Linked DNA regions of Pseudobacter ginsenosidimutans. Each later gene encodes a partner of the first gene's protein in a complex. Links are inferred from orthologs where the notes say so. Each region holds a gene or a part of one and is shown on either strand. Other genes may lie near its edges. The genes, in order: accD, accC, accB and FSB84_RS00255.

Region 1 (2,859 bases):
CTTCTTCCTGTGGTTTCCAGAATCGTTGTCCAACGGCCATATTGCGGAGCACGGCGGTGGCAGTGCCTTCTGTACGGTCCATGGTGAAAGTGACTTTCAGTTCCGGACAGGTGTATTTGTATTTATCGCTGGCATAGAAGGAACCGTTCATGGTGCTTCTGGCCTGGCTCACCATCAGTTTGCCCACGAAGCTCATGGGGCATTCGATGCCGTTGCGTGAGGTGGAGGCATAGAGTAGCATGGGAAGATTGGGAATGGTTACTTCACGGGTTTCCTTATTGTATTTGCCGCGCACGAAGAAGCTCTGGTAAGTGTCTTTGAAATAATAACCGAATACGCCTTCCACTTCATTTCCTTTCTGCTGGAGTACCAGTTCTGTGAGGTAGTTGCTGTAAGAGCCCTGTGCCGCCACATCGGCCTTACCGTACCAGGAGCCGGATGCAGACTGCGCCTGTGATTGATGGGTGAGGATCAACGCGCTTGTCCAGAAGAATAGTTTTTTGAACATACGTGAAGATAGGCAGAAAAAATCAAGCCAAACTACCCAATGGCCTGTTTTAATGCACAGTATGTGCGTATGTTGTGAGAGGGGAGGCGCTATTTCATATGACGTTTCATCTCGCGTTCTGTGTCGCGTTGTTTGATGGTCTCGCGTTTGTCGTACAGTTTTTTACCCTTGCCAAGACCTATCTCCATTTTTGCGATGCTTTTTTCATTGAAGTAAATGCGGAGTGGAACGATGGTGTATCCTTTCTCTTTGATCTTTGCTTCGAGCTTGCGCAATTCTTTTTTATGGAGCAGGAGTTTGCGTTCCTGCGTGGGTACGTGATTGTTGTAGGTACCGTGACTGTATTCGGTGATGTGAAGGCTTTTGATCCAGAGCTCTCCTTTATGGAAGAAGCAATAGGCATCATTGAAGGAGGCGCGGCCTTCGCGGAGTGATTTCACTTCAGTTCCGGCCAGTACGATGCCGGCATCGTAGCGGTCTTCGATGAAATAGTCGTGATAAGCTGATCTGTTGCGGATCTCTGTCATTTGTTCTTTATAACACAATACGAAATGCGAAGTTCGGAAATCCTTGTTCACATTTCGTATTGCGGTGTATGGCGCTGTTAGTTCCTGAAAAGATTCAGTACTGTAGCCAGTTTGTCTTTCAATTCTTTACGCGGCACAATGAAATCGAGGAAGCCATGTTCGAGGAGGAATTCACTGCGCTGGAATCCTTCGGGCAGGTCTTTCTTGATGGTTTCCTTGATCACGCGTGGTCCGGCAAAACCGATGAGGGCTCCGGGTTCGGCAATATTGAGGTCGCCCAGCATACCGAAGGAAGCTGAGATACCGCCGAAGGAAGGATCTGTCAGGAATGATATATATGGTACCTGTGCATCGGTGAGCTGTGATAATTTACCTGATACCTTGGCCAGCTGCATGAGAGAGAAAGCGGATTCCATCATACGTGCGCCACCTGATTTACAGATGATCATGAGGGGTATCTTCTTTTCTATGCAGATGTCTGCGGCCCTGGCGATCCTTTCACCCATTACACTTCCCAGAGAGCCTCCGATGAATTCGAAATCCATACAGGCTATCATGAAGTCGAGTGATTTGATCTTACCCTGAGCAACACGGATAGAATCGGTAAGGTCCGTTTTGCCCCAGGTTTCCTGAAGTCTTTTACCGTAGGGTTTAAGGTCAGTGAAATGAAGAAAGTCTTTCGAGCGGATATTTTCAAACAATACATCGTATTGGTTGTCGTCAAACAGGATCTCAAAATACTCTGCGCTTCCGATGCGGTGATGGTAGGCGCATTTAGGGCAAACGAAAAGATTTTCCCTCAGTTCGGTTACGGTACAGATATATCCGCATTCGGGACATTTGCTCCAGAGACCTTCAGGGGTTTCTTTCTTTTCAGCTGTACTGGTCAGAATACCTTTCTTAATCCTCTTGAACCAACTGCTCTTTGACTCTTCGCTCCGGCCATCTTCGCCTGCCAGGTTGGCGTCAAAGTCCTCTTCTTGTTTCATTCGGTTGGTTTTAGGCGGCTAAGATATGCATTTTAATAAATTAATAATTTCAAGAGTCAGGCAGAAAATTTTTACAATAATATGATATTTGGCCTCGCTGCGTTACTTTTGCACCTGAGCGGCAAAACGCAACCCTATCTCATGACTGCTTTCTATAGTGTTGACCATGAGACGGTGATAAAGACAGGCAAGGCTTTTGGCCGGATGAGCATCATCGGGAAATTGATACATATCACTTATTCCACATTCAGAGCTTAACGCTCATCCTTCCAGGCTGGAACCTTCTCAGACGCCAGGTTGTGCACTCATTCAGTTCAGTGCGCTTTTATAACAAAATCTTTTTCAGATGAAATGGTCTGAACTTTTTACGTCTTCCATCGGTAAGAAACTCGTCATGGGCTTCACCGGAATTTTCCTGATTCTTTTTCTCATTATTCACGTCAGTATCAATGCCTGCATCTTTGCCGATCTTTTCGATCCCACAGATAATGGTGAAATTTTCAACAGGGCTGCCCACTTCATGGGAGCGATGATCCTGATCCGAATTGCAGAAGTGGGCCTCTTTGCCGGTATCATACTCCATATCGTACAGGGGTATATGCTTACTGCGCAGAACAATTCAAAACGCGGTGTTGCGTATGCAGTACCCATGGGTAACAAAGGTTCCAAATGGTACAGCCGCAGCATGGGCCTTCTCGGCACCCTGCTCCTGATGTTCCTGGTGCTGCACGTATCACAGTTCTGGTGGGATTCCCGTATCTCACACAACCTGCCGCCTGCAGCATATGATGCAGAGCAGCATGATCTCTTCGCCCGTATGATCGAAGTATTCCAG
Region 2 (2,951 bases), 1.6 Mb from region 1 along the record:
AGCCGCTATCATGAAAGAAAGGAAAGAAAAGACCGATGCCATCCTCACTCCCGAGCAAAGAGAGAAAATGAAACAGTGGGGAGAAAAAGCAAAAGAGCACAGGAAAGGCGACAAAAAACATTGGAAAGACAGGAAGGATAAAGTAAAAGGCGAAAAAGCGAAAGAAAAAGAATCCAAATAGTCTGAAACCATAGCCACTTGAACGTGGACCACTTATAAAAGCGCCCTCCGGCGCTTTTTTTATTTTTGTATATTCATACTGACATAAGGCTGTCACTACCCCATCCCATCTTTGTATCAGCAAATCAATTTAAACTCTTAAAAATAATCATATGGTACGCACAGCAACCGCCCAGGTAATTACAGCCCGTCAGGTATTGGATCAATGGCAGGGACATAGACGTCTCACCCGGCGTGTAATTGCAGCATTTCCTGAAAAAGAATTGTTCGAGTTCAGCATTGGAGGCATGCGTTCCTTCGCACTGATGGCAGAAGAGATGATCAAGATGAGCGGCCCCGGCGTAAAAGGGCTTGCTACCGGCATCTGGGAAAAACTGGAATGGAGGGAACAGACCTACAAAACAAAAGATGAACTGCTCAAGGCATGGGACGATACCACCGAAACCATCGAAGAGATCTGGAACAAGATCCCACCCTATCGCTTCCAGGACAATGATCTGGCCTTCGGCGAGTATGAGGGACCGTTATATGGTACACTTTTGTATTTTATCGATAATGAAGTGCATCACCGCGGCCAGGGATATGTGTACCTGCGAGCGCTGGGCATTGAGCCACCGGCATTCTGGATGAGATAACAACTATACACAGTATAAAAGAGAACGAGGTTGTCCCGCAAGTGGCAACCTCGTTTCTATTGAGATAAACTTTGTAAACCTGACTTATACCATCTTGAAACCTTCGAGGAATTTGGTATTGAAGTTTCCTGCGCGGAAATCTTCATTCCTCATCAGTTGCTGATGGAAAGGAATGGTTGTTTTCACTCCTTCGATCACATATTCACTGAGGGCGCGGCTCATGGTGTTGATGGCTTCCTCACGTGTACGTGCAACCGCAATGATCTTTGCGATCATAGAATCATAATAAGGAGGGATCACATAACCGGCGTACACATGCGAATCGATGCGGATACCGTGACCGCCGGGCTGATGCAGCGTAGTGATGCGGCCGGGGCTCGGACGGAAATCGTTATAGGGATCTTCGGCATTGATACGGCACTCGATGGCATGCATCTGGGGCTCGTAGTTCTTTCCGCTGATAGGCTCGCCCATAGCGATCTTGATCTGTTCCTTGATGAGATCGAAGTTGGTCACTTCTTCTGTAACGCAATGCTCTACCTGGATACGTGTGTTCATTTCCATGAAGTAGAAATTGCGATGCTTGTCAACCAGGAACTCGATAGTGCCCACACTCTCATAACCGATTGCGGAAGCAGCTTTGATAGCCGCATCGCCCATGCGCTGACGCAGTTCTTCAGTCATGAAAGGAGATGGAGACTCTTCCACCAGTTTCTGGTGACGGCGCTGAATGGAGCAGTCCCGCTCACTGAGATGACAAACTTTTCCGTAGCGGTCGCCTGCGATCTGGATCTCGATGTGACGGGGCTCTTCCACGAATTTCTCCATGTAGATGCCGTCATTCTTGAAAGCAGCGCCGGCTTCCACTTTGGCAGTATTGTAGTTATGTTCCAGATCTTCTTCTTTGAATACCACCCTCATACCTTTACCACCGCCACCGGCAGTAGCTTTGAGGATGATGGGATAGCCAATGTCTTTCGCCATGGCCTTGGCTTCTTCGAGGCTTTCGAGCAGACCTTCACCACCGGGAACCACGGGTACGCCTGCGCGGATCATGGTTTCTTTGGCAGTGATCTTATCTCCCATGGAGCGGATCTGATCAGGAGTGGGTCCGATGAATTTGATATTATGTTCACCGCAGATCTCCGCAAAGCGGGCATTCTCGGCCAGGAATCCATATCCCGGGTGGATGCCATCCGCATTGGTGATCTCGGCTGCGGCCATGATATGTGCGATGTTCAGATAACTGTCGGCACCGGCAGGGCGGCCGATACAAACAGCTTCATCTGCAAACTTAACGTGCAGGCTGTCTTTGTCTGCGGTGGAATAAACAGCTACGGTTTTGATACCCATCTCACGACAGGTACGGATCACCCGCAGGGCTATCTCTCCACGATTAGCGATTAATATCTTTTTAAACATGCATTCTTTTTGAAAATTTGACAAGCGAAAAAACCTTATCAGGCAGGTTCAACGAGGAACAGCGGCTGATCGTATTCAACCGGTGAAGCGTCGTCCACCAGGATTTTCACGATTTTACCGGATACTTCGCTTTCAATTTCATTGAAGAGTTTCATTGCCTCGATAATGCAGACTACTTTACCGGGAGCAATTTCTGAGCCTACTTCTACAAATACAGGTTTGCCGGGGGCCGGGCTGCGGTAGAAAGTTCCTATCATCGGGCTCTTGATAGTAATGAGGTTGTCTGCGGCGGGTTCTGCAGCTTTGGTTGCAGGAGCTGCTGGGTTTGATGCGGCGGCAGGCTGGGGTGCAGCTACTGCAGGTGGAGCATAGGCAGGCATGGCAGCATGCACAGGGGCAGCAATTACGTTCTGGGCTGGTTCTTCTTTCTGCTTGATGGTCAGCTTGAATCCTTTCTCCTCGATGCTTACTTCGCCGATGTTGGATTTGTTGATCATCTTGATCAACTCCTGAATTTGTTTAAAATCCATCTGAAAATAATTTTTTTTGACGGTTATTTCGGAAAAACAGGCGGCTAAGATAAGGCATTGTGAACTAATAATACCCAATTCGCCTATAAAATAGCGGCAGGCCCGTTATAACAAAAAGCCACCTCTGAAAGCGAGGCGGCCTCTGTAAATCTGTTATTTAGGAGTTATTCCTTTACGCGTTCCA
Region 3 (2,789 bases), 1.6 Mb from region 1 along the record:
TGAGGGCGCGGCTCATGGTGTTGATGGCTTCCTCACGTGTACGTGCAACCGCAATGATCTTTGCGATCATAGAATCATAATAAGGAGGGATCACATAACCGGCGTACACATGCGAATCGATGCGGATACCGTGACCGCCGGGCTGATGCAGCGTAGTGATGCGGCCGGGGCTCGGACGGAAATCGTTATAGGGATCTTCGGCATTGATACGGCACTCGATGGCATGCATCTGGGGCTCGTAGTTCTTTCCGCTGATAGGCTCGCCCATAGCGATCTTGATCTGTTCCTTGATGAGATCGAAGTTGGTCACTTCTTCTGTAACGCAATGCTCTACCTGGATACGTGTGTTCATTTCCATGAAGTAGAAATTGCGATGCTTGTCAACCAGGAACTCGATAGTGCCCACACTCTCATAACCGATTGCGGAAGCAGCTTTGATAGCCGCATCGCCCATGCGCTGACGCAGTTCTTCAGTCATGAAAGGAGATGGAGACTCTTCCACCAGTTTCTGGTGACGGCGCTGAATGGAGCAGTCCCGCTCACTGAGATGACAAACTTTTCCGTAGCGGTCGCCTGCGATCTGGATCTCGATGTGACGGGGCTCTTCCACGAATTTCTCCATGTAGATGCCGTCATTCTTGAAAGCAGCGCCGGCTTCCACTTTGGCAGTATTGTAGTTATGTTCCAGATCTTCTTCTTTGAATACCACCCTCATACCTTTACCACCGCCACCGGCAGTAGCTTTGAGGATGATGGGATAGCCAATGTCTTTCGCCATGGCCTTGGCTTCTTCGAGGCTTTCGAGCAGACCTTCACCACCGGGAACCACGGGTACGCCTGCGCGGATCATGGTTTCTTTGGCAGTGATCTTATCTCCCATGGAGCGGATCTGATCAGGAGTGGGTCCGATGAATTTGATATTATGTTCACCGCAGATCTCCGCAAAGCGGGCATTCTCGGCCAGGAATCCATATCCCGGGTGGATGCCATCCGCATTGGTGATCTCGGCTGCGGCCATGATATGTGCGATGTTCAGATAACTGTCGGCACCGGCAGGGCGGCCGATACAAACAGCTTCATCTGCAAACTTAACGTGCAGGCTGTCTTTGTCTGCGGTGGAATAAACAGCTACGGTTTTGATACCCATCTCACGACAGGTACGGATCACCCGCAGGGCTATCTCTCCACGATTAGCGATTAATATCTTTTTAAACATGCATTCTTTTTGAAAATTTGACAAGCGAAAAAACCTTATCAGGCAGGTTCAACGAGGAACAGCGGCTGATCGTATTCAACCGGTGAAGCGTCGTCCACCAGGATTTTCACGATTTTACCGGATACTTCGCTTTCAATTTCATTGAAGAGTTTCATTGCCTCGATAATGCAGACTACTTTACCGGGAGCAATTTCTGAGCCTACTTCTACAAATACAGGTTTGCCGGGGGCCGGGCTGCGGTAGAAAGTTCCTATCATCGGGCTCTTGATAGTAATGAGGTTGTCTGCGGCGGGTTCTGCAGCTTTGGTTGCAGGAGCTGCTGGGTTTGATGCGGCGGCAGGCTGGGGTGCAGCTACTGCAGGTGGAGCATAGGCAGGCATGGCAGCATGCACAGGGGCAGCAATTACGTTCTGGGCTGGTTCTTCTTTCTGCTTGATGGTCAGCTTGAATCCTTTCTCCTCGATGCTTACTTCGCCGATGTTGGATTTGTTGATCATCTTGATCAACTCCTGAATTTGTTTAAAATCCATCTGAAAATAATTTTTTTTGACGGTTATTTCGGAAAAACAGGCGGCTAAGATAAGGCATTGTGAACTAATAATACCCAATTCGCCTATAAAATAGCGGCAGGCCCGTTATAACAAAAAGCCACCTCTGAAAGCGAGGCGGCCTCTGTAAATCTGTTATTTAGGAGTTATTCCTTTACGCGTTCCACGTATTCTCCGGTTTTGGTATTCACCCGGATCAGTTCACCTTCATTCACGAAGAGAGGAACGTTCACGGTAGCACCGGTTTCAACCGTGGCAGGTTTCAGGGTACGAGTGGCAGTATCTCCTTTAACACCTGGCTCTGAGTAAGTTACTTTCAGAACGATCTTGTCTGGCAGTTCCACGCTCATGGGCTGCTCGGTTTCTGTATTGAACAGGATAGAAACCTCCTGTGATTCCTTCAGGAACTGGGGAGCGTCTACCAGGCTTTCAGCAACAGCGATCTGTTCGAAAGTCTCGTTGTCCATGAAATTATAACCTGTATCATCTTTATAGAGGTACTGGTAATCTTTCCTTTCAACCCGAACAGGATGGATGTTATCACCTGAGTTCCAGGTTTTTTCGATGCTGCGGCTATTGTCAACACCTTTTAGTTTAGCCCAAACCTTCGCGGCTGCGCGGGCGGTTTTGTTTTCACCGAATTCCACCACGGTGTAAAGGCTGCCATCCAGTTTGATGATCATACCGCGGCTGATATCTGATGTAGTTGCCATAATACTAAGTAAGTTTTGAATGATGCGTCTCTGAAAGGAGGCAAAACTACAGCAAAAAGCTTACCCGGCAAAGAAGAGCGGAAGCATTTCCTTCCGCTGTTTTTCATGGCTAATCAGTGGTCTTTTTCGTTTTTATCACAATGGCATTTGTAGCAGTTTTCCCGGTAGCCTCTTTAACTCGGTCCGCACCTTTGATGATATCCACGGACATGATATTGCTCCTGTTGCTTTTCACAAAAGCGTTTGCATTCTCACAGCCCATCTCTTTGTCATCGATAATAATAATGGCATTCAGTAAACAGAGATCATCAT
Region 4 (2,909 bases), 4.9 Mb from region 1 along the record:
ACGCCTGCAGGATTGTTTTCTGCAAACATGAGTTCATAAGCCTGGATGAGCGGATCGTTGAGGGATTTGGCTGCTTTGAAATTCCCTTTGAGGCTTTCACGCACCATATTGGTGAATGCTTTGGGGAAGGCATTGGCTGCAACGCTGATCACACCGTCCATACCACATGCGATCTGTGGCAAAACCAGCGCATCGTCTCCACTCACTACCAGGAAATTCTCGGGCCTGTCGCGCAGGATCTGCATGCATTGCGCCATATCACCGCTGGCTTCCTTGATACCTGCGATATTGGCAACTTCTTTTGCAAGGCGGATAGTGGTGTCTGCGCTCATATTCCTTCCTGTGCGGCCAGGAACATTGTACAGTAGAATAGGTTTGGGAGAAGCGGCTGCCAGTATTTTATAGTGCTGGAAGATGCCTTCCTGCGAAGGTTTATTGTAATAAGGAGCAGCACTAAGGATGGCAGTGGCTTTTTCAAGCGGGAGATGTTCCAGTTCCTTTACGAGATTGGTGGTATCATTTCCACCAACGCCTACAACTACAGGAACGCGGTTGCCTACTTTCTCATAAGTGTATTGAATAATGGCGATCTTTTCTTCCTTGCTCAGGGTGGGTGTTTCGCCGGTGGTGCCGAGTGTTACCACATATTCTACGCCGCCATCGATCACGAAGTCGATAATGCGGCCGAGCGCGTCCAGATTCACCTCCATATTGGAGCGGAAAGGAGTGACCAGCGCAACGCCTGTACCTGAAAGAGTTTGCCTGAGAGACATCTGAAAATTGTTTTTGGTTTTGAGTGTTGTGAACAGTGTATGTCTTTATCGCATTACATAAAATACAAAAGGCCTTCCTTGATGGGAAGGCCTTCTATTATTTTGCTGACACACAAAACGGTGATCAACCCTTCCCTTGTATGGAGATGGTCTTGACTTGCTTTGTATGTTTCTGAATGTTTTGCATTTAACGGTGTCAAAAGTAGTGGACAATTGATTACCACACAAATTTAAATTATCCTTCAACTGGTAATTCTTCCCAGAAGCCCATCTTGTTGAACTTCTCGATACGTTTTTTGATGCGTTCCTGCGGATCGAGTTGTTTGAGTTCATTGATCGCATCCAGCAGGAAAGGTTTGAGAAGATCAGCTGCCTGTTGGTAATCCCAGTGAGCGCCGCCGAGTGGTTCGGGAACGATGGCGTCTATGATACCGAACTGGTGCATATAATCAGGTGTGAGCTTCAGTTGTTCAGCTGCTTTCTCTTTGTATTCCCAGCTGCGCCAGAGGATGGAGGAGCAGGATTCAGGAGAGATAACAGTATACCAGGTATTCTCCAGCATGAGGATACGATCTCCCACGCCAATGCCGAGGGCTCCACCGGAAGCCCCTTCGCCGATGATCACGCAGATCACGGGAACTGTGAGGCGGCACATCTCATAAATATTCCGGGCAATGGCTTCGCCCTGTCCACGCTCTTCGGCTTCAAGGCCGGGATAGGCGCCTGGAGTATCGATGAGGGTGATGATAGGCTTGTTGAATTTTTCAGCCAGCTTCATCAGGCGGAGCGCCTTGCGATAACCTTCAGGATTGGCCATACCGAAATTGCGCAGCTGACGCGCCTTGGTATTGATACCTTTCTGCTGACCAATGAGCATTACAGTTTGCCCATCCAGTGAAGCAAATCCACCCACCATCGCTTTATCGTCCTTCACATTGCGATCTCCAAAGAGCTCCACAAATTCAGTGGTCATTTTATCGATGTACTTCATGGTATAGGGACGGTCCGGATGGCGGCTTAGTTGAACTTTTTGCCAGGGAGTCAGGTTCTGTGTGATAGCTTTGCGGGCTTCGATCACACGCTCCTCGAGTTTCCGGATAGGATCTGTAAGATCGATCTTACTTTTTTCGGCTTTCTGCTTGAGCGACTCAATATCATCAAAAAGCTCTTTGATTGGTTTTTCAAATTCCAGGAACTGACGGTTTTTGTCTTGCGGCATAAGTCGGGTAATTGTAATAAGAGGCGGTAAAGTTAAGGGTTGAAAATTTTTTTAAAAATTTTTGTTGGTAAGTGGAAAAAAGACCTATATTTGCAGTCCCAAAAACGACGTAAAGGTCTGAGAATAAAGTGAGAATGAAGGTTTTGGGAACAGCTCTTGAAAGTGATAAACACTATATATTCTGAGGTTGCTAAGTTCGTCTTAGTAAGAGGATTGGTAGTTCAGTTGGTTAGAATGCCGCCCTGTCACGGCGGAGGTCGCGGGTTCGAGTCCCGTCCAGTCCGCAGAAAGGTTCACAGAAATGTGAGCCTTTTTTGTTTTCAGCCCCTCCGTATCTTTCAACTGTCTATCGACACTCCCCGTCATTCGTCTTCTCTTTTTTATCAACTCCGGGAAGGATTGGAATTTTGGAAAATGGAATTCAGTAATCATCAGCCTTCAGCAATTCTGCAGCCATATATAGACAGCTACTCCACGATGGATATCAACTGGGATACCCTTACACAACCTTTCCGCAAGTGGCGTCTCATTCCTTTCGGCAAGCCATCATTGCTTTTCATTTTTGGAGACCCGCATCAATACAGGATCGGAAGCAGTGATGCCCCCGCAGCATTCACAACAAAGGCATTTATTGTGGGGCAACTGAAAGGGCCCGTCTGGCTGGAATTCAGCGGGCATACCAAAATGCTGAAAGTGCAATTCAAACCTTCCGGTTTACGACACTTTATTAAACAGGATATCAGTGAATTCACCAATAAGGCATGCATCGGTTTGTGGTCGGTTTTCGGATACGCAGCCAATTTCCTGTATGAGCAATTGCAGGAGTTTCCGGAAATGACCTGCTCTGTTCTGAATGCATTTTTCGAGAAAAGACTGTTGCCTCCACTGCATCAAACGGATCATATCAATTATGCGAT

What was found.
Region 2: the proteins of accD (region 1) and accC are in contact, whole or in part, in a solved structure (PDB 8UXZ), measured with the Escherichia coli proteins. The link is inferred for Pseudobacter ginsenosidimutans from one-to-one orthologs.
Region 3: the proteins of accD (region 1) and accB are in contact, whole or in part, in a solved structure (PDB 8UXZ), measured with the Escherichia coli proteins. The link is inferred for Pseudobacter ginsenosidimutans from one-to-one orthologs.
Region 4: the proteins of accD (region 1) and FSB84_RS00255 are in contact, whole or in part, in a solved structure (PDB 8UXZ), measured with the Escherichia coli proteins. The link is inferred for Pseudobacter ginsenosidimutans from one-to-one orthologs.

What each region holds. Positions count from the first base shown.
Region 1 is NZ_CP042431.1:4,914,914-4,917,772, forward strand. What follows is about bases 69-2,859. They hold accD (acetyl-CoA carboxylase, carboxyltransferase subunit beta), read right to left. Parts: upstream 2,025-2,859; coding sequence 1,113-2,024; downstream 69-1,112. Other genes in these bases: FSB84_RS19305 (hypothetical protein), read right to left, coding at 69-508; smpB (SsrA-binding protein SmpB), read right to left, coding at 598-1,086; FSB84_RS30695 (hypothetical protein), read left to right, coding at 2,106-2,282; FSB84_RS19320 (succinate dehydrogenase cytochrome b subunit), read left to right, coding at 2,371-2,859. Outside these bases: more of FSB84_RS19305, read right to left, coding at 1-68.
Region 2 is NZ_CP042431.1:3,309,555-3,312,505, reverse strand. Bases 69-2,951 are described here. They hold accC (acetyl-CoA carboxylase biotin carboxylase subunit), read right to left. Parts: upstream 2,238-2,951; coding sequence 900-2,237; downstream 69-899. Other genes in these bases: efp (elongation factor P), read right to left, coding at 2,932-2,951; accB (acetyl-CoA carboxylase biotin carboxyl carrier protein), read right to left, coding at 2,276-2,767; FSB84_RS13415 (DinB family protein), read left to right, coding at 333-815; FSB84_RS13420 (hypothetical protein), read left to right, coding at 69-181. In the rest of the region: more of FSB84_RS13420, read left to right, coding at 1-68. UniProt on the Escherichia coli protein: This protein is a component of the acetyl coenzyme A carboxylase complex; first, biotin carboxylase catalyzes the carboxylation of the carrier protein and then the transcarboxylase transfers the carboxyl group to form malonyl-CoA.
Region 3 is NZ_CP042431.1:3,308,696-3,311,484, reverse strand. What follows is about bases 1-2,721. They hold accB (acetyl-CoA carboxylase biotin carboxyl carrier protein), read right to left. Parts: upstream 1,747-2,721; coding sequence 1,255-1,746; downstream 1-1,254. Other genes in these bases: FSB84_RS13395 (TonB-dependent receptor plug domain-containing protein), read right to left, coding at 2,587-2,721; efp (elongation factor P), read right to left, coding at 1,911-2,477; accC (acetyl-CoA carboxylase biotin carboxylase subunit), read right to left, coding at 1-1,216. Also shown: more of FSB84_RS13395, read right to left, coding at 2,722-2,789. UniProt on the Escherichia coli protein: This protein is a component of the acetyl coenzyme A carboxylase complex; first, biotin carboxylase catalyzes the carboxylation of the carrier protein and then the transcarboxylase transfers the carboxyl group to form malonyl-CoA.
Region 4 is NZ_CP042431.1:53,034-55,942, reverse strand. The notes cover bases 1-2,841. They hold FSB84_RS00255 (acetyl-CoA carboxylase carboxyltransferase subunit alpha), read right to left. Parts: upstream 1,993-2,841; coding sequence 1,009-1,992; downstream 1-1,008. Other genes in these bases: FSB84_RS00245 (helix-turn-helix domain-containing protein), read left to right, coding at 2,407-2,841; dapA (4-hydroxy-tetrahydrodipicolinate synthase), read right to left, coding at 1-773. Outside these bases: more of FSB84_RS00245, read left to right, coding at 2,842-2,909. UniProt on the Escherichia coli protein: Component of the acetyl coenzyme A carboxylase (ACC) complex. First, biotin carboxylase catalyzes the carboxylation of biotin on its carrier protein (BCCP) and then the CO(2) group is transferred by the carboxyltransferase to acetyl-CoA to form malonyl-CoA.